One region of the Dorea sp. OM07-5 genome, then DNA from elsewhere that is predicted to be linked to it. Evidence: predicted binding sites of a transcription regulator. Region 1 holds the regulator's gene; the other holds the start of a gene.
The links. The regulator HrcA, encoded in region 1, represses chaperone genes, less so after heat shock. The targets are predictions, from matches to a motif close to TGTTAGCACTCNNNNNNNNNGAGTGCTAACA.
Positions count from the first base shown of each region.

Region 1 (15,660 bases):
AAAATATAATATTAACGAAAGTTTGGAGAGAGATAGATGGGAAAAAAGACTGGAAAAGTGTATGTGGTCGGACATAAGAATCCGGATACCGATTCCATTTGTTCCGCAATTGCATATGCAGAGTTGAAAAAGAAACTGACAGGGGATGAGTATGTTGCAAAACGTGCAGGTCAGGTGAACGAAGAAACACAGTATATATTGTCTAAATTTAATGTGAAAGCGCCGGATCTTTTGAAAAATGTCAAGTTACAGGCGAAAGATCTTGATATTCATAAGATTGAAGGGGTTGCACCGAATGTTTCAATCAAAGATACATGGGCAAAGATGAAAGAAAATAATATCAAGACGGTTCCAGTATTGAAGGAAGACGAACTGGTAGGAGTGATCTCTACCGGAGATATTGCGACATCTTATATGGATGTTTATGACAGTAACATTTTGGCAAGAGCAAGGACGCAGTATAGGAATATTATCCGTACATTGGATGGTACATTACTTACGGGAAATGAACATGGACATTTTACCAAAGGAAAAGTAACGATCGGAGCATCGGATCCGAATTTGATGAAGGAGTTTATCGAACGGGATGATCTGGTAATCCTTGGAAACCGTGATGAAGCACAGGAGTGTGCGATCAATATTGATGCGAGCTGTATTGTTGTATGCCAGAATGCGAAAGTTTCTTCGGAGATGATCCGCAGAGCAGAAGAACAGAGTATTGTGATTATCAGTACACCGCATGATACATTTACAACAGCCCGTCTGATCAATCAGAGTATACCGGTGAAGTTTTTTATGAGTAAAGGACCTCTGGTTGCATTTCATATGAATGATTATGTAGATGAGATTAAGGAAGTTATGACGAAGACAAAATTCCGTGATTTTCCGATCCTTGACAGACATGGCAGATTCCGTGGATTCATTTCCAGACGTCGTTTTATGGATGCAAGCAAGAAGAAAGTGATCCTTGTAGATCACAATGAGAAGTCACAGGCTGTAGATGGGCTGGAAGAAGCAGAGATTGTAGAGATCATTGACCATCACAGACTGGGCAATATTGAGACAACAGGACCGGTATTTTTCCGGAATCAGCCGGTAGGCTGTACGGCGACGATCGTTTATCAGATGTACAGAGAGGAAGAAATCTCCATTTCACCGAAGATTGCAGGTCTTCTCTGTTCAGCGATTATTTCCGATACATTGCTGTTCCGTTCGCCGACCTGCACATCCATAGATGAGAAAGCGGCAGCGAAGCTTGCAAAGATCGCCGGAGTCGATATGGAAGAGCTTGCGAAAGAAATGTTTAATGCAGGTAGCAGCATGAAAGGCAAGACGCCGGAAGAGATTTGCTTCCAGGATTTCAAACAGTTTACGGTAAATGACGTCGTATTTGGTGTCGGACAGATCAATTCCATGAGCGGAGAAGAACTTAGGGAGATCAAAGAAGTGCTGGAACCGCATCTGGAACAGGTGCTGGAGAAGCAGAATCTCCATATGATCTACTATATGCTGACAGATATTTTGAATGAGTCAACAGAATTACTCTGTTGTGGAGCAAATGCAAAAGCACATATTGCAGCAGCATTTGATCTGCCGGAGGATACACAGGATATTATCCTTCCGGGAGTTGTTTCCAGAAAGAAACAGCTGATCCCGGCACTGGTGGAGACATTACAACAATAAGATATATAAAAAGGATCTGATACAGGAGGAGAAGATGGCAAAACAGATATGGAAACCGGGCAATATGGTTTACCCGCTTCCGGCAGTTATGGTTAGTACAGCAGATAAGAGCGGAGAAGACAATATTATTACCGTTGCATGGACGGGAACGATCTGTACGAATCCGGCTATGCTCTATATATCCGTGCGTCCGGAGCGCTATTCTTATCATATGATTAAAGAAAGCGGAGAATTTGTTGTAAATCTGACGACGGAGGCACTGGCAAGGGCAACCGACTGGTGTGGTGTTCGTTCCGGCAGGGATGTAGATAAATGGAAAGAGATGGGACTTACCCGTGGCAAAAGCGAGACATTACAATATTCACCGTGTATCAAAGAAAGCCCGGTGAATATTGAGTGCAAGGTGGATCAGATACTGGAACTCGGTTCACATCACATGTTCACGGCGAAAGTACAGGCTGTTCAGGTAGATGACAGATATATGCAGGAGAATGGAAAATTTGATCTTGCCTCCAGCAGACTGCTGACATATTCCCATGGAGAGTATTATTCGCTGGGAAAGAAGCTTGGAACATTTGGCTATAGTGTGAAGAAGAAAAAATAGAATAAAATAATATAATATAATAAAAACAGATCCTTCTATCAGAGGGATCTGTTTTTATGAATGCTTCTAAAATTAAGCAAGGTCTTCACCTGTGAGCATCTTGTATGCCTGCAGATATTTCTCGATCGTCTTGTCAACGATCTCCTGAGGGAGTGTCCAGTCGTTGTCCGGATTTGCTTTCAGCCAGTCACGGGCAAACTGTTTGTCGAAGGACGGCTGTCCATGTCCCGGCTCATAACCGTCTGCAGGCCAGAAGCGGGAGCTGTCCGGTGTGAGCATCTCATCACCGATAACAAGGTTACCATTCTCGTCAAGACCAAATTCAAATTTGGTATCTGCAATGATGATTCCTTTACTTAATGCATATTCTGCACATTTTTTATATAACGCGATAGTGCTGTCACGAAGCAGTTCGGCATATTCACGACCTTTTCCAGGGAAATATTTTTCCAGGTGATCAATACTCTGTTCAAAAGAAATATTCTCGTCGTGATCACCGATTTCAGCCTTGGTAGACGGAGTGTAGATTGGTTCCGGCAGTTTGTCGGATTCTTTTAATCCTTCCGGCAGCTTGATTCCGCAAACAGTTCCATTCTCCTGATAGCTTGCCCAGCCACTTCCTGTGATATATCCGCGGACGATACATTCAATCGGAAGCATGTGGAGCTTCTTGCACATCATGGATTTACCGGCATATTTTTCATTCTGAAAAAATTCCGGCATATCATTTACGTCAACTGAGATCATGTGGTTTGGAAGAATATCTTCTGTCATATCAAACCAGAATTTGGACATCTGTGTGAGAACAGATCCTTTCTTTGTAACCTCATTGTGTAAAATCACATCGAAACAACTGATGCGGTCTGTAGCAACCATGATCAGACTGTCTCCATTGTCATAAATCTCACGTACTTTACCTTCTTTGATTGGCTTTAATTCCTGCATTGTTTACACCTCGTTATTGAATTTTTTGAAAAATATCACAGTAACCGTATCACTCTTTGTAGTATAATGTCAAGTTATTTGATAATGAACTGTAAGAAAAACAATTCATGCACAAAAGTATCCGTATAAGGAAAAAAGAAAGCACCTCTTTTAAAGAGGTGCGATTTTCAGACGGTAAATTCTTTTTAACAGAATCGTTGACGTGATAAGTGAGACAATCTCAGCGATAGGAATTGCCCACCAGACAGCATGCAGTCCAAACAGGATTGCGAAAATATAAGCAATCGGTAGAATCGCAAAAAGCTGTCTTGCCAGAGAAACGATCAGGCTGTAGACCCCATTTCCCAAAGCCTGGAATACAGAACCGACAATGATGTTATATCCGGCGAACAGGAAACTTAAGCTGATGATCCGAAGTGCCGGTACGCCGATAGCAAGCATCTGGTCTGATGCATCAAACAGTGTGAACAGGAAGAAACGAGGACAGGTCTGGAATAATACAAGACCGATCATCATAATCGTCACTGCAATCGCGACACTGAATTTAGCTGTCTGTATAATACGGTGTTTATTTCTGGAACCATAATTATAAGCAACGATCGGAATCATACCATTGTTCAATCCAAATACCGGCATGAAGATAAAGCTCTGTAATTTAAAGTAGACACCAAATACAGCAGTTGCAGTTGAAGAGAACATTAGCAGGATTTTATTCATACCGAATGTCATGACGGAAGTGATTGCCTGCATGATGATCGATGGAACACCTACTTTGTAAATAGTGGCGATCGTGCGTCCGTGAGGGCGAAAACCTTTCATATTAATATCAATTTCATGATTTTTCGTATGATTAAAAAATGCTGCTAAAATAACACCGACAATCTGTCCGGTAATGGTGGCAAGTGCAGCTCCGGCAACTTCCAGTCGTGGAAATCCGAACAGACCGAAGATCATAATCGGATCAAGAATAATATTGATGATCGCTCCGGTTCCCTGTGTGATCATGTTGTAAATTGTTTTTCCGGTAGACTGCAGAAGACGTTCGAAGGTAATCTGCATGAAAATTCCGAAAGAACAGATTGTGATAATGCTTAAATATTCTGTACCGTAAGCAACGATCTCAGGATTCTTTGTCTGGACAGAAAAGAAAAAATGAGAACCGATGCCGCCGATAATTGCAAATATGATAAAACTTAAAACAGCAAGGAAAATACCATTTTTTGCAGCACGATTGGCACCTTTATAATCTTTTTCACCAAGATTACGGGACAAAAGTGCGTTGATACCAACGCCGGTTCCAGACGCGACAGCGATCATCAGCGTCTGGATCGGGAAAGCGAGTGATACGGCAGTCAGTGCGTCTTCACTTAGTTTGGCTACGAACATGCTGTCTACAATATTATACAATGCCTGGACGAGCATGGATAACATCATCGGCAGTGACATTGAGATAAGCAATTTTGGAACCGGCATGGTTCCCATTTTATTTTCATGGACAGGTGTTGTTTTTTGTTTTGTTTGTACCATAAAAATCCTCCTTTAGAATAAAAACATGTAAATGCACACGTAAATTTAATTATAGCATTTGCAGATGGAATTAACAATACATAATATGATAACATACTTTTTCTTTGTCTCTGATATGAGCATAAAAGTGGAGCGTAAGTTTGTATGATATGTGAATACGGGACAGAATTGCGGGAGTATGAAGTACAGTACATTCGTATGGCATCTTTTGATTCGGACATCATAGTAGAAAACAGCACGATACAACATAATACGAAGTAATACATACAGGGTATTGCAGTGGGAACATAGGTTGTCAAGCATTAAATCTGCCGCATAGGATTTTGGGCAGATACATATATTTTTACAAAGTGCAAATCAAATGGTATGGAAGAACATGAAGAAAAGAGAGAAGAAAGAAATCAAAGTGATGTGTGCTTTGTTGTATATGATGGGACTTTGTCTGGCACTTGGAATTTCTCTGCGTCCGGTGGCGAAAGAAGCACATCCGGAAGACAGACTCATACAAAACAGTGATAAATCTGTTCCGGCAGACGGGAAGATGCAGGCCGGCAAAAAATCAGTTTCGGTAGATGGAAAGTTACAGTTGGAAGATGGACAGCAGATGAGTGATTATGTAAGAAAAGATAACGAAGCGAAGAAAGTGGCAATTACATTTGACGATGGACCAAGTGGAAAATACACAAAAAAACTGCTGGATGGTCTGAAAAAGAGGAAAGTTAAGGCAACATTTTTCCTGATTGGGGAAAATGTGAAGCGCTATCCGGAAATTGTAAAGCGGATGAAAAAAGAAGGACATCTGATCGGGAATCATACCTATCATCATGTCGAGCTGACATCACTGCCGGAAGATAAGGCAAGGCAGGAAGTAGAGCAGACAGATCAGACGATCAGTAAGATCACAGGTGAACATGTGGCTTATATGCGACCACCGTTTGGGGCATGGAAGAAAGAGATGGAGACGGAACTGGAAGTGATGCCGGTGCTATGGACAGTAGATCCACTCGACTGGACGACGAAAAATGTGGATGAAATTGTGCGGAAAGTAGTGACGCAGACAAAGGAAAATGATATTATCTTATTGCATGACTGCTATGATTCCTCTGTGAAAGCTGCATTTCGGATTATTGATCAGCTCAGGGACAGAGGATTTGCTTTTGTAACGGCAGAAGAACTGATTATTGATTAATCAACGGAAAAGCTTTTAACTGTATAGAAAGCAGAAAGTACAAAAAGTTAATCCGTACAGGAAGTAGAAAGTATAAATAGGAAATGTTAATCTGTACAGGATGTATAGATAGAAACATAAGATAGAGAGGCGATAAAGAATGGACTTATTTGATTATGTCAGAGAGAAAAATATGGATAAGGAAGCACCGCTCGCATCCAGACTCAGACCAACGACGTTGGAAGAAGTTGTCGGGCAGGAGCATATTATAGGAAAAGACAAACTTCTATACCGGGCGATCAAGGCGGATAAATTAAGTTCCGTCATTTTTTATGGACCGCCGGGAACCGGTAAGACAACACTGGCAAAAGTCATTGCCAATACGACAAGTGCAGAATTTACGCAGATCAATGCAACCGTTGCTGGTAAGAAAGATATGGAAACAGTGGTGCAGAAGGCAAAAGAACTGCTGGGAATGTATCAGAAGAAGACGATCCTTTTCGTAGATGAGATCCACCGTTTTAATAAGGGGCAGCAGGATTATTTGCTCCCGTTTGTGGAAGACGGTACGATCATCCTGGTCGGTGCGACAACGGAGAATCCATACTTTGAAGTAAATGGTGCGCTGATCTCCCGCTCCAGTATTTTCGAACTGAAACCGCTGAAAAAAGAAGACATTAAGAAATTATTGCAGAGAGCAGTCTATGATGTGGAAAAAGGAATGGGCAGCTACCGCGCAGAGATTGATGAAGATGCGCTGGATTTCCTTGCTGATATAGCCGGAGGGGATGCAAGAAGTGCACTTAATGCGATAGAACTTGGTATTCTGACCACCGAACGAAGTGAAGAAGACGGGAAAATACACATTACACTGGATGTGGCATCCGAGTGTATCCAGAAACGAGTCGTGCAATATGATAAGACGGGAGATAATCATTATGATACAATCTCGGCGTTCATTAAGAGTATGAGAGGATCTGATCCAGATGCGGCAGTCTATTATCTGGCGAAGATGTTATATGCCGGAGAGGACATCAAATTTATCGCAAGACGAATTATGATCTGCGCATCAGAAGATGTCGGAAATGCAGATCCGATGGCTCTGACCGTAGCCGTGTCTGCCGCACAGGCAGTAGAACGGATCGGTATGCCGGAAGCACAGATTATTTTATCACAGGCGGTTTTATATGTAGCTACTGCTCCAAAGAGCAATTCCGCATGCAATGCGGTATTTGCAGCAATGGATAATGTGAAACAGAAGAAGACAACAGTTCCTTCTTATTTACAGGATGCGCATTACAAGGGCTCTGTAAATTTAGGACATGGCGTTGGTTACAAATATGCACACGATTATCCGAAACATTATGTGAAACAGCAGTATCTGCCGGATGAGATTAAAGATGAGAAATTTTATGTGCCAAGTGATAATGGACATGAAAAAGACATACAGGCGTGGATGAAATATATTCGCGAATAAATTTGGGACGGGGATTTTCTGGAAAATCCCCGTCCCAAATTAAAATCCCCCTGTCCCTTTTTAATTATTCCTGTAAAGAACCGTCAATATTTACAGTGACAACCTGCCAGGGAATGAATTTCCCGCTTGCTTTTAAAGCTTCTTTTGCGGCATACTCCAGACCGCCGCAACAAGGCACTTCCATGCGGACAATGGTAACGCTCTTGATGTCGTTTCCGGCAATGATCGAGGTCAGTTTTTCAGTGTAATCGACAGCATCCAGCTTCGGACATCCGATGAGAGTAATGCGGTTGCGGATGAAACGGTTGTGGAAATCAGCGTAAGCGTATGCAGTGCAGTCGGCTGCGATCAGCAGGTTTGCACCGTCAAAATAAGGAGCATTGATCGGAGCAAGCTTGATCTGTACAGGCCACTGGCTGAGCTGGCTTACCGGAGCCGTTCCATTATCAGCAGAGGTAGCTGATTCTTCATTACGGTGCATGATGGAGCGGATGCGCTGTCCCGGACAGCCTGTGAAAGCAGGTGTTTTCTCTTCGTGAGAAGATTTTCCGGCAGGAGTGTCATGTTTATGTGCTTCTTTTGCATCCAAGTGTCTTTTAAGCGCGTCGCCGCCTTTTTTCTTCAAATGTTCTTTCACAGCATCATCGTCGTATGCTGCCGCTTCTCTTTCTATAAAATGGATGGCATCGGTTGGACAGGCAGGAAGGCAATCGCCCAGTCCGTCACAATAATCGTCACGAATCAGCCGTGCTTTCCCATCGATCATCTGGATTGCACCTTCATGGCATGCGTTTGCACAGGCACCGCATCCGTTACATTTTTCTTCGTCTATTTGAATAATTTTTCTGATCATGTGAAATTCTCCTTTTCATATAATAAAAATTAAATGGTTTACTTGTTTTGTCTTGCTTAGTCTACTACAATAAAAATAAAAAAGATGTTGTATTTCCAACAAAAGGAGATTTTTTATGAAAATAAATGAAATTCCATTATTTGGAGGAATCCGGGAGGAAAATTTGACAGAAATGTTAAAATGTCTGGATGGAAGAGAAAAAAGTTACAGAAAAGGAGAGATGATCCTTACGGAAGAAGAATCATCTGCAGGTGCGGGATTAGTATTGGAAGGGATGGTGCAGGTTGCCGAAGAGGATGTGTTTGGCAACCGTAATATTCTGGAGCATGTAAAAACGGGACAGTTATACGGGGCTGCATTTTCCTGTGCGGGAATTAAGAAGAGTCCGGTCAGTGTAATGGCGGTGACAGATTGCAGAATACTTCTTATTAATATGAATAAAGTGATCGAGACATGTCCGATGTCGTGTACATTTCACCAGCGGCTCATCAGCAACCTTGTCCGGATCATGGCAATAAAAAATGTTGCATTGAATGAAAAAATCAGCCATCTTTCCAGACGGAGTACAAAAGAAAAACTGTTATCGTATCTTTCAGATTGTGCAAAGAAGGCACAGAGTATGCATTTTACGATTCTTTTCGACAGACAGGAACTTGCCGATTATCTCTGCGTGGAGAGAAGTGCCATGTCTGCGGAACTTGGTAAATTAAAAAAAACAGGCATACTGGACTGCCGGAAGAATGAATTCTGGTTAAAAGAAATGTGACCGGAAGACACTATGATTTCAGAGGGAGTATTTTATACTGAAAACAGAACAAATTGGAGGATTGTCGCATGAAGGAACGAAAAGACAAGAAAATGCAGCATATTTTGGAATCACTGTTTTTAGATACAGCGCTTCCGTTTCGTGTAAGGCTGTTTAATATACTGGCGATCGTGGGAGTACTGATCAGTGTGATGAATGGTATTTTTTCTTATATGAACAGTGGAAATCCGGTGTTGTTATTTACCAATGGGGTGACAGCGGTCTTATCTTTTTCACTTTTATATTATGCATATAAAAGCCGAAATTATCAGTTCTGTTATTTTATAACAATTATAGCGATCTTCATGATCCTGTTTCCAATTCTGTTTTTTAAAGGCGGCGGTTATAAAAGTGGCATGCCATGTTTTTATGTCTTTGGAATTATATTTACTGTATTTATGCTGGAGCGTTTGCAGATGATCTGCTGTGTATTGATTGAACTGATAATCTATATTGCAACAATAGGAATTGCCTATGCATACCCGCAGACGGTTATCTGGTTTCTGTCGGAGAAAGAGATCGTTATTGATACCATCGTAGGCGTTGCAGTATCGAGTCTTGCTATCGGTACAGTTACTTACCTGCATTTCCGTCTGTATAACAGGCAGCAGATCTATCTGACAGAAGCGAGAGAAGAAGCTATGAAAGCAAATCAGGCGAAAAGTGTTTTCCTTGCAAATATGAGTCATGAAATACGGACACCGATCAATGTGATGCTTGGAATGAATGAAATGATACTCAGGGAATGTGATTCGGAGGATATCAGGCAATACGCACAGGGAATTGAAAAATCCGGAAATTATCTGTTATCATTGATCAATAACGTGCTGGATATTTCCAAAATTGAATCCGGAAAAGTAAAGATTACAAAAGAACCATTTTCTATTTCGGCACTTGTACAGGAAATCTGGCTGTTAGGATCCGGACAGGCGGAAAATAAAAATCTGGAGTTTCAGGTGAGAATAGATGAAACACTGCCGGAATATATAAACGGGGATGCTTTACATATGAAACAGATTATGCTGAATCTGATCAGTAATGCTGTGAAATACACGGAGAACGGTTCTATCGTATTCCAGGTGGAAAGATGTGGCGAAAAGATCCGTTTTTCTGTGAAAGATACCGGATATGGCATAGAGAAAGAAGCAATGAATACGTTATTTGATGCATTTACCAGAGTGGATGTGAAAAAATACAGAAATATTGAAGGAAGCGGTCTGGGGCTGGCAATTGTCAGAGAACTCTGCCGGGAGATGGATGGAAAGGTTGAAGTACAAAGTGAAGTCGGGACAGGGAGCAGATTTACGGTAACATTTCCTCTGGAAGAGGCAGGAAAACAAAAATCCGGAGAATGGCATCCAAGGAAAGAAATAGAAGAAAAGCATGCGGGCACTTTTGTTGCACCGGATGCAAAGGTTCTTATTGTGGATGACAGGGAAGAGAACCTGCGAGTGATCTGTTCACTGTTAAAACATACCAAGATCCGCACAGATACAGCAGTGAGTGGCTCGGAATGTATCGAGAAAGTCAGAAAAGGAAATTATCATATGATATTTCTTGATTATATGATGCCGGAAATGGATGGGCTGGAAACATTTCGGCGTATGAAGGAGATGGAAATCCGTGTTCCGGTGATCGCACTGACGGCAGATGTTACAAGTGGAATCCAGCAGATATTTGAAAAAGAAGGATTTGCCGCTTATTTATCAAAACCGATTCGCTGGGAGAGAATGGAAGAGCTGCTTCTGGCTTATCTGCCGGATATACTGGTTACAAAAAGCAGCCGAAAAGAATGGAAAATATCAGGAAAAGATTACAACCGGCTGAAAGCACAGCTGCAAGTCTGTGAGATCCAGATGGAAAAAGGACTACATTTACTGGATGGAAATATATATCAATATGCAAAATTGATAGAATTTTTTACAGATTATTATGAACCGAATCGCAGGCAGATGGAGAAAATGGAAAAAGCACTGAAATATGCAGATACAGAAAAGAAAAGGACTGAGATCCTGATGGCACTGACCGGTGAAATGCATACATTGAAAAGCAATGCAAAAGCAATTGGCGCAGGAGAACTCTCAGAGCTGGCACAGGCGATGGAAGTGCATGGCAAAGAAATGGATGCGGATTATTTCAAATATGCAATGCCGCTTCTTTATCTGGAATGGGAGAGAACGGTAAAAGGAGCCAGACAGTTCCGGAAAGAAATAGTGCAGCTCATACCGCAGAGAGAAAACGAAGAAGCAGAAAGTACCATAGCAGATATAAATCTGAAAGAAACCTATGAAAAAGCATTACGGGAAGCATTGATGCGTTATCAGGGGAAGGAAGCTTCCACCTGGAATCAAAAGCTGCTGGACACAGAAAATGATCCGGAGAGAAGAAAGCTGTTGGAACAGATCGGACAGAAAATCCGCGAGCTGGATTTTGAAGAAGCAGAGAGTATTTTCAGAAAGTGGAAGGAGGAACACTGATGGAGAAAAAACATGTATTGGTCGTGGATGACGATCTGATTTTATTAAAGACAGCAGAAGAGATTCTGTCAGAATTTTACAGTGTCAGTGTAGCCAAAGCCGGGAGCCAGGCGATTGCACTTCTGGAAAAAGGCGTGATCCCGGATCTGATCCTTCTGGATATTGCTATGCCTGGAATGGATGGATATGAGACACTAAATGAGATGAAGAAGATTCCGGCGGCAGGCAGTGTGCCGATTATTTTCCTGACCGGATTTTCCGATGCAGATTATGAAGTGCGCGGATTAAAATCCGGCGCGGTAGATTATATTGTGAAACCATTTGTGAAAGAAGTACTGCTTGCAAGAGTGGAACGCCATTTACAATATGAAGAAGGACGGGCCAGAGAAGAACGAACGGAAGAAATAAAGGAGAATGAAACGTATAAAAAGATGCAGGAAGTGTTAAGCCCAATCGAGTGGAAGATTGCGCAGGCAATTGCAAAAGGGATGGACAACCGGGAGATTGCGGCGGAATATCATTATTCTTATGGTTATGTGAAAAATGTAATTACCCGTATATTTTCAAAACTTGAGGTGGAGAAAAGAAGAGATCTGCGGAAAATGTTTGAAGGATAGGGGATGTTCGGTTGTGTTTTACATAGAAAAAGGCTATAATAGAGGAAATATATAACCACGCAGGAGGAATGCAAAATGAAAATTTTTGACACAGTAAACAAAGCAGAAGTAGAAGTAAATGGAACAGACGGACTGGTTCAGCTTATGAAAGACGGCCGTCAGGTAGATCTTTATCTGAAAGAGAAGAAATCTGATGAAGACGGATACATGAGCTGGGATGTAGAACACTGGTCAAGTGTAGATGGTAAAAGATTTATCCGCTGCTATTCATTAGAGGGACGTGTATTAAGTGAGTCTACAGGACATAATATCTATGATCTGGCAAATGATTTCAAACCGGAAGAGGCTGCAAAAGTAGAACTGAGCTAGACTGTTTTAAAGCGTTTGAAAAGAATCTAAAAAAATAATAAATACTGTTGACAAACAGAAAAAGGAGTGCTACATTAATAGTCGAAAGATGTTAGCACTCCTTTCTAATGAGTGCTAACAAAGAAAAATCCGAAAGGAGGAGAGCTGATGTTAGAAGAACATGGACTGAGTGATCGTAAGCTTAAGATTTTACATGCGATTATACAGACTTATCTAGAGAGTGGCGAGCCGGTCGGATCGAGAACCATTTCCAAATATACGGATTTGAATTTAAGTTCAGCAACGATCCGTAATGAGATGGCGGATCTGGAAGAACTTGGTTATATCATACAGCCACATACATCGGCAGGTCGTATTCCTTCGGATAAAGGCTACAGATTATATGTAGATATGCTGATGCAGGAGAAGGAGCAGGAACTGAATGATATGCAGGATCAGATGCTTCAGAAAGCAGATAAGATGGATCAGCTTCTGAAACAGGCAGCCAAAGTTTTAGCGAACAATACGAATTACGCAACGATGGTTTCCACTCCGATGAACAATTCCAATAAGATCAAGTTCCTCCAGTTGTCTATGGTGGATGAAGAACAGGTGATCGCGGTAATTGTTCTCGGCGGCAATGTGATAAAGAACAAGCTCATTCATCTGGAAGAACCGCTCAGCAATGAGAACCTGCTGAAGCTGAATATGCTTTTGAATACAACACTCAATGGTATGTCCATTGAGGAGATCAATTTAGGACTGATCGCAAGACTCAAAGAGCAGGCAGGTATTCACAGCGTGGTGATTGGCAACGTACTGGATGCAGTCGCAGATACGATACAGGTCGATGAAGATATGCAGATCTATACAAGTGGTGCGACGAACATTTTCAAATATCCGGAGCTCAGCGATAAGCAGAGCGCTCAGGATATCATCAGTGCATTTGAAGAAAAACAACAGCTTACAGAGCTTGTAACCCAGACACTTTCTCATGAAGAGAATACAGGAATTCAGGTTTATATCGGTGATGAAGCACCGGTACAGAACATGAAGGACTGCAGTGTCGTGACCGCAACCTATGAATTAGGCGAGGGCATGAAGGGAACGATAGGCATTATCGGACCGAAGCGGATGGATTATGAGCATGTTTTAAAATCTATGAAGCGTCTCCAGACAGAACTGGATCAGATGTTTCATAAGAATGAATAAGAAAGGTGGAAGTACCCTTGGAAGATAACAAAGAAAAGAGCCAGGAAGAGATGGTAAAGGAAGCTGTGGAGGAAGCAAAGAAGACAGCTGAAGCCACTAAAGAAGAGGCAGCCGAAGACGAAGCGAAGGAAGCAGAGACAGAGGACAGCAAAGAATCCGATACAGAAGAGAAGAAATCCGGCAAGAAGTTATTTGGCAAGAAGGATAAGAAAGATAAAAAAGACGAGAAGATTGAGGAACTGACTGACAGACTCACTCGTCAGATGGCAGAGTTTGATAACTTCCGCAAACGTACAGAGAAGGAGAAATCCCAAATGTACGAAGTTGGTGCGAAAGATATCATAGAGAAGATTCTTCCGGTTGTAGACAATTTCGAAAGAGGTCTGGATGCAGTGAAGGAAGAAGACAAAGAGGATCCATTTATCCAGGGAATGGAGAAGGTTTACAAACAACTGATGACAACACTGGAAGGAATCGAGGTGAAACCTATCGAAGCGGTAGGTCAGGAATTTGACCCGAATCTTCATAATGCGGTTATGCATGTGGAAGATGAGAATCTCGGTGAGAATATCATTGCCGAAGAATTCCAAAAAGGTTATATGTATCGTGACTCTGTAGTGAGACACAGTATGGTAAAAGTAGCAAATTAGAATTTATTTAGAAATAGAACAGGAGGACAATTATTATGGGTAAAATCATTGGTATTGACTTAGGTACAACAAACAGCTGTGTAGCCGTAATGGAAGGTGGACAGCCAACAGTTATCGCTAACACAGAAGGTGCAAGAACTACACCGTCAGTAGTAGCATTTACAAAAACAGGAGAGCGTCTTGTAGGTGAACCTGCAAAACGTCAGGCAGTTACAAACGCAGAGAGAACAATCTCTTCTATCAAGAGAGAGATGGGATCTGATTATAAAGTAACTGTAGATGAGAAGAAATATTCTCCGCAGGAGATTTCAGCAATGATCCTTCAGAAATTAAAAGCAGATGCAGAAGGATATCTTGGAGAAAAAGTAACAGAAGCTGTTATCACAGTACCTGCTTACTTCAACGATGCTCAGCGTCAGGCTACAAAAGATGCCGGTAAGATCGCAGGACTTGATGTAAAACGTATCATCAACGAGCCTACGGCAGCAGCACTTGCTTACGGACTTGACAATGAGAATGAACAGAAGATTATGGTATATGACCTTGGTGGTGGTACATTCGATGTATCCGTAATCGAGATTGGTGATGGTGTTATCGAGGTATTATCTACAGCAGGTAACAACAGACTTGGTGGAGATGACTTTGACCAGAAGATTACAGATTACATGATCGCCGAATTCAAGAAACAGGAAGGTGTAGACTTATCTACAGATAAGATGGCACTGCAGAGATTAAAAGAAGCAGCTGAGAAAGCGAAGAAAGAACTTTCTTCTGCAACAACCACAAATATCAACCTGCCATTCATTACAGCTACAGCAGAGGGACCGAAACATTTTGATATGAACCTCACAAGAGCTAAATTTGATGAACTGACACACGACCTTGTGATGAAGACATCTGAGCCGGTTCAGAGAGCATTATCTGATGCTGGTATCACAGCTTCTGAGCTTGGTCAGGTACTGCTGGTTGGTGGATCTACACGTATCCCGGCTGTACAGGAAGAAGTAAAACGTCTGACAGGTAAAGAGCCTAGCAAATCTCTGAACCCAGATGAGTGTGTAGCACTTGGTGCTTCTGTTCAGGGTGGTAAACTTGCAGGAGATACAGGCGCAGGCGACATCCTTCTTCTGGATGTAACTCCACTGTCACTGTCTATCGAGACAATGGGTGGTGTAGCTACAAGACTGATCGAGAGAAATACAACAATCCCGACAAAGAAGAGCCAGATCTTCTCTACAGCAGCAGATAACCAGACAGCCGTTGATATCAACGTTGTACAGGGTGAGAGACAGTT
Region 1 covers NZ_QUKZ01000014.1:21,281-36,940, forward strand. The annotation lists gene DXC04_RS12155 (putative manganese-dependent inorganic diphosphatase) at 37-1,683, shown strand; gene DXC04_RS12160 (flavin reductase family protein) at 1,718-2,287, shown strand; gene DXC04_RS12165 (phosphoribosylaminoimidazolesuccinocarboxamide synthase) at 2,360-3,232, opposite strand; gene DXC04_RS12170 (MATE family efflux transporter) at 3,383-4,759, opposite strand; gene DXC04_RS12175 (polysaccharide deacetylase family protein) at 5,121-5,948, shown strand; gene DXC04_RS12180 (replication-associated recombination protein A) at 6,088-7,404, shown strand; gene DXC04_RS12185 (ATP-binding protein) at 7,469-8,257, opposite strand; gene DXC04_RS12190 (Crp/Fnr family transcriptional regulator) at 8,373-9,023, shown strand; gene DXC04_RS12195 (ATP-binding protein) at 9,092-11,539, shown strand; gene DXC04_RS12200 (response regulator transcription factor) at 11,539-12,156, shown strand; gene DXC04_RS12205 (hypothetical protein) at 12,232-12,525, shown strand; gene hrcA (heat-inducible transcriptional repressor HrcA) at 12,673-13,716, shown strand; gene grpE (nucleotide exchange factor GrpE) at 13,767-14,366, shown strand; gene dnaK (molecular chaperone DnaK) at 14,402-15,660, shown strand, end outside.

Region 2 (15,660 bases), on a different contig from region 1:
TTCCTACTTCTCTGGACAAGCCTGAATACGATCTTATTCTTTATCTTTTCATAATTAAAAATCTCCGGCTCTTCCCATGACTGATCAAATTTCACTTTTTCATATACATTTAGAACTTCTTTTGCCAGCTCATCTACCTGGCTTCCAGACTGGTACTGTTCATAATAACCTTCCAGATAAATCGTCGGCGAAACATTCACACGCTGTTCTGAAATCACCAGACCGCTCCGGATGATTCCATTATTCTTTTTATTTATTGTTGCATAATTCGACAGACAAAAGACATCCTGCCATTTCTTTCACACTTTTTTCCAATGCCTCAGTAAATTGATGATAAGTCATATTTCTCCTCTTTGGCCATTGTTGTAGTTATCTTCCGGAAATTGATGCGGGAAAATCCGCTTTTTACATCTTGTAGAAATTTAGAATAAATATTATGGTTTTATTATTATAAAAAAGCCTTGCAGAAAATGCAAGGCTTTTTTAATATTTCTTTTAACTCGAAAAGATTAGTTTGCTCTGGATAAGTACTCTCCGGAACGTGTATCGATCTTAATCTTCTCTCCCTGCTCAACAAATAACGGAACTGCAACCTGTGCACCGGTCTCAACAATAGCCGGTTTGTTTGCTCCCTGAGCTGTGTTACCTTTGAATCCAGGCTCCGTCTCTGTAACAACCAGTTCAACAGTAAGCGGTGGCTCGATTGCGAAAGGTTTCTCCTGATATAAACTTACAGTAACTTCTTCGTTCTCTTTTACGAATTTCAGAGAATCACCAACATCTTCTGTCCCTACAGCGATCTGGTCAAATGTCTCATTATCCATGAAATAATACAGATCTCCATCATTGTACAGATACTGCATTTTCTTTCTCTCAATATATGCTTCCTGGAAAGACTCTGTAGGACGGAATGTTGTCTCTACTACACCACCGTTGATGATATCTTTTAATTTAACACGAACAAATGCTGCACCTTTTCCCGGTTTAACATGCATGAAATCAATAACCTGACATACTTTACCATCAATCTTCAGTGTCATACCATTTCTAAATTCACCTGCTGTCTTTGTTGCCATACTTTTATCCTCCTTAAATTATGTGTTTTCACACTTTATCAATTCTACTCACTTGTTCCATTCTATAATATCTGAGCGTTTTTTTCAACTATTTTTTATCTGTACAGCCCCATTTTACCGTCCTTTTCGCTCTTTTTTATAAAAATAAAGAACGATTTTCTCCAGGTAACGTTTTAATACAATCTGTATCTCTTCTTTTGGATGGATCGGCTTCACAAGAATATTTCTGATTCCGGCTCTTTTTGCTCCCCAGACATCCGTAAAAAGCTGATCTCCCACAAATACTGTATTGGAAACATCCGTTTCCATAATCTCCATTGCTTTTTTGTAATTTTTCGTTGAAGGCTTATGCGCATCACAGATATAATTCACCTGGATATCCTGATTGAACATCTTCACACGTGGCTCCTGATTGTTGGAGATCAGACAGCACTGATAACCAATCTTTTTAAGTCTCGCAAAAAGTGCTTTCGCACGGTCATCTGCCGGTGCACCATGCGGAACAAGCGTATTGTCAATATCAAAAATTACGGCACGTATTCCTTCTTCATACAGTTTCTCAAAATCTATTACATAAGTAGATGCAACATATGCATCCGGGAAAAATCTATCAAACATGTCTATTCATCCATCTCCATTAATCGTTGTACCAGTTCTTCACAGATCTGCAGAACAGTCTTATTATCTGTCTGGATAACAATATCTGCAGCCGCTTCATATTTCTCACGTCTCTGCTCCATCAGTTCGGAAATGCCTTCAACATTCTTGCGGCCGGTCAGAACCGGACGGTCATTGCTGTCCTTTACACGTTCATAGATTACCTGTGGACTTGCTGTCAGAAGTACAACTCTACCATTCTTCTTCATCTCCTGCACATTATTCTTGCGAAGGGCAGCTCCTCCTCCGCAGGAAATAACTGTATTCTTCTTCTCCTGCATTTCCACAAGAAGATTGGTTTCCAGATTACGGAAATATTCTTCTCCATACGTTTCAAAGATATCCGGAATACTCATCTCTTCTCTCTCTGCGATAACCTGATCCATCTCAACAATTTCCATCGCAAACATCGTACTTAAATAATCTGAGATCGTAGATTTGCCTGCGCCCATAAAACCAATGAGTACAATATTGTAATCAAACAGTTTTCTTGCTTGAATCCGCTTGCTGTTCTTGCGGATACAATGGAAAATGTCACAGATCTCATCCTTGTAACGATTATCTGAAAGCTTTTCTTCCAGTCTTCTTTTCTGCTTTGCTTCCTGTCCCGGCTGAAGGATCGGCATACCATATTCTTCTTTGTATGCCATGATTTTCTCTATGATCATGCTTCTTTCCACAAGGGCATCAATAATTTTATCATCACACAGAGCTAACTGCTCTCTGTACAGTTCCAAGTCGTTCATGCTTGCCTCTCCTGTTTTCCTTACGATTTCTTTCTTAATTATGTATAAATATACATACGCTTATATATTATAGCAATATCACTTTGATTTTTCCAGTGCTTTTTTTACATCTTTCCGGAACTGTTTCCAGGCATTTTCATGTTCTACAAAATATTTCGGACAGTTCTTTCCTGTGACATCATAATGCCGAATAATATCATCCGGTGACAGAGCAAACTTCAGGCAAAGCCAGGCACACAAATGTATCACTGAGCGATAAGTCGCTTTATTAAATTCCCCCGTCTTATCCGGATGGCAACACTCAATCGATACCGTATCTTTATTCCGGTTATTGGAAGCATACGCCACTTCCCATGTCGGCACACACTGCACGATTTCTCCATCCAGCCCTACAATGAAATTACTGCTCGTTTTTGTCACATGACTGTCTTTGAGCCCCTCAAAGTAGTTTCGGTTTCCCATTGCTGTTGCACCCGGATTTGCCGTATAATGCACAACAATTCCCTTAATCTTACCGGTTTTTATCCCCGGTCTGGAATACGGATTCGGCGTCAGAAGTTTCACTGTAATATCAGGTTTAGATGCATCAACCTGTGCATTGTCTATTTCACTGTATTTTCCAGACAGCCATTCCGGATGTAAAATCCTGATTCCTGCTGCCAGAACCATAACAATCACCAATAAAAGCAGGCCCAGCCGCATCCTGCGCTGAGCCTGTTTTTTCTGTTGTATAGTTGTGAATGATTTTTTTCTGTTTTTAATCTTTTTTGTTCTCTTCATACTACACATTATTCATATGGCATATATTCTATGCCTTTTGTAAATTCTTATTGAATAGAAAACTGATATACCGTTTTGGATGTAAATAGTTCATTCGCCTTGATAACCGGCTGCGCAAACTCCGAATGATGAATGGCATCCGGGAAAAACTGTGTTTCAAAGCAGGCAGCATTGCGGATACGGTATTCAGCTCCGCCTTTGCCTTTCTCATAATCAACATAGTTTGCTGTATACAACTGCATACCCGGAAGATCTGTATATACATCCATATGGATTCCTGTCTTATCAGAATACATGGAGGCAGCTTTGCGGAATCCTTCACCTCTGATCACCCAGTTATGATCGTAACCTTTTCCATCAATCAACGGCTGGTAATCCGCTTCTATATCCTGTCCGATCGCTTTTGCTTCATTAAAATCCATCGGTGTTCCCTTTACAGGTGTCAGTTCACCTGTCGGAATACTCTGGGCATCTGCAAGAGTAAAATAATCTGCACTGATCGTTACTTTCTGATCCAGTACATCGCCACTTCCCTGTCCGGCGAGATTAAAATAACTGTGATTTGTAAGATTCAGCAGTGTATCTGCATCTGCTGTTGATCCATAAACAATTTCCAGTTCATTCTCCGGTGTAACCGTATAAGTTACTGTCAGCTTAAGATTTCCTGGAAATCCCTGGTCTCCATCTGGGCTGTCAAGTGATAAAGTCACGCTGTTATCTGTAGATTCTTCAACTTTCCACATACGCTTATTCATCATATCTCTACCACCGTGTAGTGTATTATCCCCATCATTCTTTGTCAGTTCATAAGTCTTACCATTTAATGTAAATGAGCCTCCTGCAATACGGTTTGCCACACGTCCTACAAATGCGCCAAATACACGGTCGCCTTTTTCATAACCACTGACATCGTCATATCCGAGAACAACATCCGTCGGATGTCCTTCCTTATCCGGTACGATCACATTTACAATCGTTGCGCCATAATCGGAAATAGCAACTTCCATCCCTTTTTCATTCTTCAACAGATACAATTCTGCCTTTTCTTTTGTTTTCAATGTTCCAAATGCCCGCTTCATATCTTGCCTCCTGCTGTAATGTCTATTATAACGCCAAATTTCTCTGGTATTATTCTCTTTTACTCATCTACACTGTAGTTTGGAGCTTCTTTCGTAATGTGAATGTCGTGCGGATGACTTTCTTTCAGAGATGCAGATGAGATCTTTACAAACTGTCCTCTCTGTTTGAGTTCTTCAATTGTTGGAGTTCCGCAGTAACCCATACCGGAACGAAGACCTCCCATCAACTGGAATACAGTATCTTCTACAGTTCCTTTGTATGCTACACGTCCTTCTACACCTTCCGGTACTAACTTCTTCGCATCTGTCTGGAAATAACGGTCTTTGCTTCCGTTCTCCATTGCAGCAATCGATCCCATGCCACGGTATACTTTGTATTTTCTTCCCTGATATAATTCAAATGTTCCCGGGCTCTCATCACATCCTGCAAAGATTGATCCCATCATACATACATTCGCACCGGCTGCAATTGCTTTTGTCATATCTCCTGAATATTTGATACCACCATCTGCGATAATCGGAATTCCATATTTGTCTGCCGCTTCATAACAACTCATAACTGCTGTGATCTGTGGAACACCGATACCTGCAACGACACGTGTTGTACAGATAGATCCAGGTCCAATACCAACCTTTACTGCATCTGCTCCTGCTTTGATCAGCGCTTCTGCTGCTGTTCCTGTTGCAACGTTTCCTGCGATAACCTGCAGATCCGGGAATTTGGATTTGACCATATCTACGGTACGGAGTACATTAGCAGAATGTCCGTGTGCAGAATCCATAACAACAACGTCTACATGCGCGTTCACAAGTTCCCGTGCACGTTCCAGGCAGTTTGCGGTAATTCCAAGTGCTGCACCGCAAAGCAGTCTTCCCTGGGAATCTTTAGCTGACAGTGGATATTTGATCTGTTTTTCAATATCTTTAATCGTAATAAGACCTTTCAAATTGAAATCTTTGTCTACGATCGGTAATTTCTCTTTTCTGGCTTTTGCAAGAATCTTCTTTGCATCTTCCAGCGTAATTCCTTCCTGTGCTGTAATAAGTCCCTCAGAAGTCATTGATTCTTTAATCTTCTTCGTAAAATCTTCTTCAAATTTCAGATCACGGTTCGTGATAATGCCTACCAGTTTTCCGTTTTCTGTAATTGGTACACCTGAAATGCGGAATTTTGCCATTAAATTATTGGCATCTTCCAACGTATGTTCCGGAGACAGATAAAATGGATCCGTGATAACACCGTTCTCAGAACGTTTTACTTTATCAACTTCCTCTGCCTGCTGCTCGATCGTCATATTCTTATGAATGATACCAATTCCACCCTGACGAGCCATTGCAATTGCCATACGGTGTTCTGTAACCGTATCCATACCTGCACTCATCATCGGTATATTCAATTTAATATTTTTTGTTAAATACGTGGATAAATCTACTTGATTTGGAATCACCTCAGAATATGCCGGTACAAGCAGCACGTCATCAAATGTAATTCCTTCTCCAATAATTTTTCCCATGGTAAACTCCTTTCACTCTTATCCTTATTTATAGCTTATCGGAGTAAAAACTCCGTTTTGCTCTTTCCTATAATTAACTGGTATCATAACGAACTTTGCTATCGTTTGTCAACTTGTTTTTTTATACATACAAAATACATTTTTCTGACTATTTTGCAGATTTGTATGTAACTTTTCCCGGAATCATTCCGGCATACCCGTCTATAATCGTCTGATTCGGTTCAAAAATAATTTTTCTTAATTCTCCTGCCCTGGAAACAACTAGCACATAAGTCTGATCATTGCGTCTGCCCGAGCTATAATCGCTTTTCTTTGCCCGCTGGTACTGTCTGAGTTCACCTGTTCCAAATGGAGCCAGGACCTCTATTTCTTCTAACTTTATTGTACAGATTCGTCTTCTTCTCGACTTATGTATGATCTTGTCAACATCCAGTTCCCCATTCACAAATAAATATTCATATTCCGCATCAAATTCCAGATACAAATATATATCCATTACAAGTAATATAACTGTAAGCACTATAAAAAAAAGACAATGTACGACACCATATACACTCAATAAAGTCGCTGCAAGCACCATTCCTTCCAGAAACCACTGACCTTTGCTTTTCTTCCTTTTAATAAGCTGTTCCGTACATATGTCATTCATGTCTTACATCCTCCGCTTTTCTCAATGTGTCTATTGTAGCACAAAAACAAGAAAAAAGAAAACTCCCCATACAGGGAGTTTTCTTAACTTTTTCTTACATCATGCCCATTCCGGCACCTGCACCTGCAGGCATAGCCGGTGTCTCTTCTTTGATATTAGCAACAACGGACTCTGTTGTCAGCAGTGTAGATGCAACACTTGTTGCATTCTGCAGAGCACTTCTTGTTACCTTAGCCGGATCAAGGATACCATGTTCAACCATGTCTACATATTCCTCAGCTAATGCATCAAATCCGATTCCTGGTTCTGACTCATATACTTTATTAATGATTACTGCGCCTTCCAGTCCTGCATTTGCAGCGATGCGGAGCAGTGGAGCTTCCAGAGCTTTCAGTACAACATTCGCACCTGTCTTCTCATCACCATCCAAATCAGCAACGATCTTGGCAACTTCTTTTGCACAGTGAATATAAGCAGATCCGCCACCTGCAATGATTCCTTCTTCTACGGCTGCTCTTGTTGCTGCAAGTGCATCTTCCATACGAAGTTTTGCTTCTTTCATCTCAGTCTCAGTTGCAGCACCTACACGGATAACTGCTACACCGCCTGCAAGTTTTGCAAGTCTCTCCTGCAGTTTCTCTCTGTCGAAATCAGATGTTGTCTCTTCAATCTGTGCTTTGATCTGTGCTACACGGTCTGCGATTGCCTGTTTGTCTCCGCATCCGTCAACGATAACTGTATTTTCTTTCTGAACTTTTACAGATTTTGCACGTCCAAGCTGATCCAGTGTTGTATCTTTCAACTCCATACCGAGTTCTTCTGAAATTACCTGACCGCCTGTCAGAATTGCAAGATCTTTTAACATCTCTTTTCTTCTGTCACCATATCCAGGCGCTTTAACACCTACTACATTGAATGTTCCACGCAGTTTGTTTACAATCAGTGTTGTAAGAGCCTCACCTTCAATATCTTCTGCAACGATCAGGAGTCTTGCTCCGGACTGTACGATCTGCTCCAGAACTGGCAGGATCTCCTGAATGTTAGAAATCTTCTTGTCTGTAATCAAGATATATGGATCATCCAGATTTGCTTCCATCTTATCCATATCTGTAGCCATATATGCAGATACATATCCACGGTCAAACTGCATACCTTCTACAAGGTCAAGTTCTGTCTTCATAGTCTTGGATTCTTCAATTGTGATAACCCCGTCATTGGAAACTTTCTCCATTGCATCTGCAACCATCTTTCCAACTTCTTCATCACTTGCAGAAATAGCTGCAACTTTTGCGATCTGATCTTTGTCTTTTACTTTGCTGGACATTTTAGCGATCGTCTCAACTGCTTTGTCTGTTGCTTTCTTCATTCCTTTTCTAAGGATGATCGGGTTTGCTCCTGCTGCCAGGTTCTTCATTCCTTCATGTACCATTGCCTGTGCAAGTACTGTAGCTGTTGTTGTACCATCTCCGGCAACATCATTTGTCTTAGATGCAACTTCTTTGATAAGCTGTGCACCCATATTCTCAAATGCATCTTCTAATTCAATTTCTTTTGCAATTGTAACACCATCATTAGTAATAAGCGGTGCTCCGAAAGATTTGTCAAGAACTACGTTACGTCCTTTTGGTCCTAACGTAACTCTGACTGTATCAGCCAGCTTATTAACTCCTTCTTCTAATGCTGCTCTTGCTTCTGCGCCATATTTAATTTCCTTTGCCATGATCAAATGCCTCCTATAATCTTTGTTTCTCTTCTTACATCTACATCTTACTCACAAATTGCAAGGATATCGTCCTGTTTTACGATAATATATTCTTCATCATCAAGCTCTACAGATGTTCCTGCGTATTTAGAATAAATAACTTTCTGTCCTACAGTGACATTCATCTTCACTTCTTTTCCGTCAACTGTTCCACCAGGTCCTACAGCAACGATCTCTGCCTGCTGTGGTTTTTCTTTAGACTGTCCAGGAATTACGATTCCTGATTTTGTTGTCTCTTCTGCAACCAACTGTTTTAATACAACTCTGTCTCCTAATGGTACTAATTTCATATTTATTCCTCCTTAAATGATATACTTATTTATTTTGTTAGCACTCACAAAAAGAGAGTGCTAAGAAACTCTAGATATAAAATAGCACTCTCTTAATATTTTGTCAACCGCCTTTGTTTAGTTTACAGTATTTTTATAAAATCCATTTTCCACATGGAAAACAAGTACTTTCCCTCTCTTATCCCAGTACCGTTCGACAATCTTTCCTCTGCATTTGACCTCTTCTTCCTCATCCGTCATCGTGCACTCATAGATACTGTCCAAAGAAAATTCTGACAGTTCCGTCTTCCCCGTTAACAGATATATGCATTCCTCTTCTTCATTATACTTAATCATCTTACACAGATAGATATTATCGTTAAAATATCCCCCGTCAAGAATCGTTTTTATCATCTCGAGTTTCACCGTATCGTCCTGAAATTTTTCCATTATATCCTCCAGTAAAATTCATCTCATCTTCAATCAAAGAAAAGGGTACCAGTCTCCCGATACCCTTATACTTCATCTTAATTGTTGCGCTCTGCTTTGATCTTATCCAGTTCCGTAAATACATAATCATTCACAACTTTGATATAAGTACCCTTCATACCGGAAGATCTGGATTCAATAACTCCGGCACTCTCAAACTTGCGAAGCGCATTCACGATCACAGAACGGGTGATTCCTACACGGTCTGCAATCTTGCTTGCAACCAGGATTCCTTCTGTACCATCCAGTTCATCAAAAATATGAATGATCGCTTCCAGTTCAGAATAAGAAAGTGTGCTGATGGCTGACTGTACAATGTGTTCTTTTCTTGTTTCCTCCGCACTTTCTTCATTTACAGAACGAAGCATCTCAAGACCAACAACTGTTGTTCCATATTCACTTAAAATGATATCATCAATCTCATATACTTCGTCTTTCTTATAGATGAATAATGTGCCGAGTCTCTCTCCTGCGATATCGATTGGAGTTATAATAGCCTGATAACCTTTTGAGGCTTCTTCCGAAAATCCAAGAGTCTCAAGATTCACATTTTCCTTTGTCGAAAGAATGCTGAGCAGACGTTCATTTAACATATCATCAATATGTCTGCCTACTTCCTTCTGGATCAGTTCTTCTATATACGGAACACCTGTACATTTGCTTCCTCCGAGAACTTTTCCTTTTTTGCTGACCACCAGTACATTCGATGACAGAATCTCTGTCAGAACTTCACAAATATCATTAAAGACCACTTTACTTGAATTATTGTTGTGAAGTAACTTGTTGATTTTTCTAGTTTTGTCTAATAATTGTACACTCATTTGCACTCCTCCATCCTATGAAGTTATATTATCATACAATTCACTATAATTCAACGAATATTATTGTTATTTATCAGAATTTTTCTTATTTTCTACATATCCGCACTGAGCGTCACTACAACAGATCTTATTTCCCTTTTCGACCATATAATTTCCACATCTCGGACACTTTTTCTGAACCGGTTTCTGCCATGACATAAATTCACAGTCCGGATTGTCTTCACATCCGTAATATTTTCTGCCTTTCTTTGTCTTACGGAGCACAACATCTTTTCCACAAAGAGGGCAGGAAACACCGATTTTTTCCAGATAAGGCTTTGTATTTCTACACTCCGGGAATCCCGGACATGCGAGGAATTTTCCGTGTGGACCGTATTTGATGACCATGTTGCGTCCGCACTGTTCACAGACAACGTCAGTCACTTCATCTTCGATCTTGACTGTCTCTAATTCTTTCTGTGCCTTTTCCACTGCGGCTTCAATATCCGGATAGAAGTTCTCGATAATCGTCTTCCATTTTACCTTACCTTCTGCCACACCATCAAGCAGGCTTTCCATGTTGGCTGTAAAATTCACATCTACAATGCTTGGGAAGGACTGTAACATGATATTATCTACAACTTCTCCCAGTTCTGTCAGATACAGATTCTTGTTCTCTTTTGCAACATATCTTCTGGCAATAATCGTTGAAATTGTCGGTGCATACGTGCTTGGACGTCCAATGCCCAGTTCTTCCAGAGCTTTTACAAGTGTTGCTTCTGTATAATGTGCCGGTGGCTGTGTAAAGTGCTGCTTCGTATCAAAACTTTCTTTTGTGAGCTTTGAATCCATATCCAGCCCTTTCATCAATACAGCTTTTTCTTCTTTCTCTTCTCCTGCTTCTGTATAAACCAGTCTGAATCCCTGGAATACAATCTTGGAAGCAGCTACTGTAAAACGATATTTTCCTGCACTGATCTTCACAGATGTTGTCTCATATTTTGCCGGCTGCATTCTGCTGGCAAGGAAACGCTTCCAGATAAGCTGATACAGACGGAACTGATCTCTTGTCAAAGATTCTTTGATTGCCGCCGGTGTTCTTGCCGGATCTGTCGGACGGATCGCCTCATGCGCATCCTGGATGATCTTTCCGCCTGTCTTTGCTTTTGTTTCGCCAACTGCAACATACTCTTCTCCGTACTGTTCTCCGATATAAGCACGTACATTTGCATCTGCTTCATCTGAAATACGAGTAGAATCGGTACGCAGATACGTGATCAGACCGACGGTTCCATTTCCTTTGATATCAACACCTTCATACAACTGCTGTGCGATCTGCATCGTTTTTCCTGTAGCAAAATTCAATGCTTTGGATGCTTCCTGCTGTAATGTACTGGTTGTAAATGGAACCGGTGCTTTCTTTGTACGTTCCCCTTTTTTAATCTCAGCGACTTCATAAGATGCACCTTCTAATTCTTTTAAGATCTTATCCAGTTCCTCTTTGGATGAAATCGTCATCTTTTTCTTATCTGTTCCGTAAAACTTGGCATTCAGGAGTTTTCTCTCACCTTTGACTTTCAGATTCGCATCCAGGCTCCAGTATTCTTCCGGAATAAATGCATTGATCTCTTCTTCACGGTCAGCAATGATACGAAGTGCTACAGACTGTACGCGTCCCGCACTTAAACCTCTTTTTACTTTCGCCCAGAGTACCGGGCTGATTTTATATCCAACCACGCGGTCAAGGACACGTCTCGCCTGCTGGGCATCTACCAGATCCATATCAATCTCTCTGGCATTTTTCAGAGATGCTTTGACTGCGTTTTTCGTAATCTCATTAAAACTGATTCGGTACGTTTTCTTGTTTTCCAGTTTCAGGGCTTTGCATAAATGCCAGGAAATCGCTTCTCCTTCGCGGTCCGGGTCAGTTGCAAGATATACTTTATCTGCTTTTTTCACTTCTTTTCGAAGATTTGCAAGAATCTCTCCCTTGCCACGGATTGTTATATACTTTGGTTCATAGTCATTCTCAGGTCCGACACCAAGCTGGCTCTTCGGCAGATCGCGCACATGTCCGTTAGACGCTACGACTACATAATTACTTCCTAAAAATTTTTTAATTGTCTTCACCTTCGTCGGTGACTCCACGATCACAAGATAACGTGCCATATATGATTTCCTCCATAAAATCCGCCCCGCTTTTCAGCGCATTTTCACATAATAATTCTTCGATATTTCTTTGACAAACCCTTGCAGTTCAAGCGTTATCAACTCTTCCATAAGTATCTCCGGAGCCAGTTTTGTCTCCTGCGCAAGCTCCTGAAGTCCCTTTGGAAACAAACCGACACAACTATACACCATATTTTCTGGACTTTCAAGTACTTTTTTCTCCGATGATTTATTTTGTCTGCTTTTTGACAAACAAATTCCCATCGTTTCCATCAGGTCTTCCGGACTTAGCAAAATCCCTGCACCCTGCGCGATCAGCCGGTGACACCCCTGACTTAAAAGGCTTGTTACAGGTCCCGGAAGTGCATAAACTTCCTTCCCCTGTTCCAGCGCCTGGTCTGCCGTAATAAGAGAGCCGCTTTTTTCTTTTGCTTCTATTACAAGTACGATATCTGCCATCCCGCTGATGATACGGTTACGCGCAGGAAAGTACCTGGCAAGAGGCGGGCTTCCCGGACTCTGTTCTGAAATCACACCGCCTTTTTTGATCAGATCCTGATATAGTCCGCGATGTTCTCCCGGATAACAGATATCCACGCCACATCCTAATATACCATATGTCATTCCCCCGGCATTTAATGCACCTCTTTGTCCGGCGCCATCAATTCCTCTTGCCATCCCGCTGATAATACTAATCCCGTTTTCTGCCAGCTTTTCTCCATATTCTAATGCCATTCTCTCGCCATAATGCGTACAGTTTCTTGCACCCACCAAAGCAGCCGCAGGTCTGTCACTGTCCGGCAGCCTGCCTCTCACATAGAGTGCATATGGAGGCGCCGGAATATTCTTAAGGCGCACTGGATATTCTTCCGAAAAATATGGAATAAAACGGATATTTTTCTCTTCCAGCATCTCCCATTTTTCTTTTATATCCTGCTGTTTTTTTGCTTTTATAAGTGCCTGGATTTCTCTGTCCGTCAGTATCCCCAGTTCTGTTAATTTTATTTCTTCTATATAATAAATCATTTCTGCTGTCTTTAAAATTTCACGCAGTTTTTTCTTTTTCATACAGTTAAGCCCGGAAATCCCCGCATACCAATATTCATAAATCATAAGCCTTTCCCCCAGTATTTTTTATCTACCGTACGGTATCCGATTGCCTCTTTAATATGCGCCGGAGTGATCACCTCACTTCCGGCAAGATCTGCGATCGTCCGTGCCACACGCAGAATCTTATGATATGTCCGCGCTGTCAGACCAAGTGTACAGAATGCCTGCTCCATAATCTGTTCCGTCACAGCGTCTAGCACACAGTGTTTTCGGATTTCCTTTGCTCCCAGCCTTGCATTTACCGAAAACGGCAATCCTTCATATCTCTTTTTCTGTATTTCTCTCGCTGCACACACGCGTGCACGTATATCTACTGAGCGTTCCTGCTTCTGCTGTGTATGGAGTGCCGCATAATCCACGCGCGGTGTTTCGATGCAGATATCCAACCGGTCTAAAAACGGCTGACTGATCCTTGCCAGATAATTCTGGATCTGCTGTGGTGTGCATGTACACGTCTGAGCCGGATAATTTCCGCAGGGACATGGGTTCATTGCCGCAACAAGCATGAAATCTGCCGGAAATGTATAATTTGCCTGATTCCTGGCGAGATGGATTTTCTGCTCTTCCAAAGGCTGGCGGAGCACTTCCAGAACAGACTTTTTAAACTCCGCAAGCTCGTCCAGGAAGAGTACACCTCCATGTGCCAGACTGATCTCTCCCGGAACAGGGTAATTCCCGCCACCGATCAATGCCGCTTTTGTAACCGTATGATGCACCTCCCGGAACGGTCTTCCTAACATCAACGGATGGGTTTCCTCCACTTTTCCAACGACACTGTAGAGACTTGTAACTTCCATCGATTCTTCCAATGAAGGCTTCGGTAAAATGGTTGGAATTCTCTTTGCAGCCATCGTCTTTCCACTTCCCGGTGGTCCAACTAACAGCAGGTTATGTCCACCGGCAACCGCCACTGTCGCAGCTCTTTTTACAATTTCTTGTCCCTGTATCTCACTGTAATCCAAAAGTTCCGAATCCAACAGTCTCCCACATTCTCTGGCATCTTTGCACATCGCCGGTTCCAGCTTTTTTTCTCCTTTCAGATAACTGCACACTTCCTCCAGTGAATTCACACCATATACCGTGATCTTTTCTACCAGTGCACCTTCCGCCGCATTCTGCTCCGGTACAATACAGCACTTAAAGCCTTCTCTTCCTGCTTTCTGTACGATTGGTAAAATTCCGGAGACCTTTTGTACACTTCCGTCCAGCCCCAGTTCACCGGCAATCATTACATCTCGCAATCGTTCTTCTGGAAATATTTCAAGTGCTGCCATAATACTTAATGCAATAGGAAGGTCAAACGCTGTTCCTTTTTTCCTTATTGAGCCGGGCGCCAGATTTACAATGATTTTCTTCGGAGGCAGCACAATACCACTGTTACGGATCGCTGTCCGCACACGTTCTGCTGCCTCCCGTACCTCACCGGACAGATATCCCACCATATGAAACACAGGCAGACCATTGCTGACATCTGCCTCCACCTGTATCATCTTCGCTTCAACACCCTGAATCACTGCTGAATTTACTATACAAACTCCCATGTATCCACCTCTTTCTTCCTGCTTATTCCATGCGTTTACTGCTGTACCTGCAAAACTCCGCCAGCGACAGTTTCCTCCGGCTACTATAACAGCTAAAAAAATGTACGCAGTTTTTCGATCGCACTTTTCTCAATCCGTGATACATAAGAACGAGAAATTCCAAGCTGTCCGGCAATCTCCCTCTGCGTATACTCCTCTTCCCCATAAAGTCCGTATCGCATTTTCAGAACCAGCCGTTCTCTCTGAGATAATTCCGACTCCATTTTTGCATACAAAATCCGGACCGATTCTTTTAATTCCGCATGTCTGTGCGCATCTTCTTCTTTTGTTTCGATCACATCAAAAAGCTGGATTTCATTGCCTTCCCTGTCTGTCCCGATCGGCTCGTACAGTGAAATTTCCCGGGACATTTTTTTCTTCGCACGCAGATGCATCAATATCTCATTTTCAATGCACCGCGCCGCATATGTTCCCAGACGCACACGTTTTTCCGGATCAAAACTTACAACTGCTTTAATAAGCCCGATTGTCCCGATCGACAAAAGATCTTCCACATCCTCCTCTCTGGATGGATATTTTTTCACAATATGTGCAACAAGGCGCAAATTCCGTTCGATCAGAATATGTTTTGCTTTCAGGTCGCCCTCTGTATACTTTTGCATATAATAAGCTTCTTCTGCTGCAGTGAGGGGTTTCGGAAATGATTTCAAGGAACGCACCTCTCAGGGTATTTGCTTATAGTTTATGTAAGAGTATTCTTTTTTGTGCTTTTCCATCTGTTATGATCTTTTTCTGGTATTTTGTTGGATCGTATCTGTTTATGTCTTTGTTGAAAAATTATAAGATCTGTTTATGAAAACCATCACGCATATGTGACAATTTCAGATTATAGATGTTCCGGTTAAGATCTGCCGGACTCTCTTTCTTATGTGGCTAATAGTATACTGTATCTCTATCGAAAATACAATCATTTTTTATAAAAGCGCTTTAGGACGAAGTTTTCTGGCATAGAAAAGAAT
Region 2 covers NZ_QUKZ01000004.1:202,545-218,204, reverse strand. The annotation lists gene DXC04_RS05700 (DUF5688 family protein) at 1-257, opposite strand, end outside; gene efp (elongation factor P) at 510-1,076, opposite strand; gene DXC04_RS05690 (YqeG family HAD IIIA-type phosphatase) at 1,191-1,694, opposite strand; gene DXC04_RS05685 (shikimate kinase) at 1,697-2,479, opposite strand; gene DXC04_RS05680 (peptidoglycan recognition protein family protein) at 2,558-3,268, opposite strand; gene DXC04_RS05675 (aldose epimerase family protein) at 3,307-4,338, opposite strand; gene guaB (IMP dehydrogenase) at 4,398-5,852, opposite strand; gene DXC04_RS05665 (DUF6106 family protein) at 6,001-6,501, opposite strand; gene groL (chaperonin GroEL) at 6,596-8,221, opposite strand; gene DXC04_RS05655 (co-chaperone GroES) at 8,269-8,553, opposite strand; gene DXC04_RS05650 (hypothetical protein) at 8,671-8,982, opposite strand; gene codY (GTP-sensing pleiotropic transcriptional regulator CodY) at 9,060-9,842, opposite strand; gene topA (type I DNA topoisomerase) at 9,909-11,990, opposite strand; gene dprA (DNA-processing protein DprA) at 12,024-13,103, opposite strand; gene DXC04_RS05630 (YifB family Mg chelatase-like AAA ATPase) at 13,100-14,641, opposite strand; gene sigK (RNA polymerase sporulation sigma factor SigK) at 14,734-15,351, opposite strand.
Region 2: DXC04_RS05655 (co-chaperone GroES) is a predicted target of HrcA. The motif match lies at 8,589-8,619, and genes of this name have one in related genera.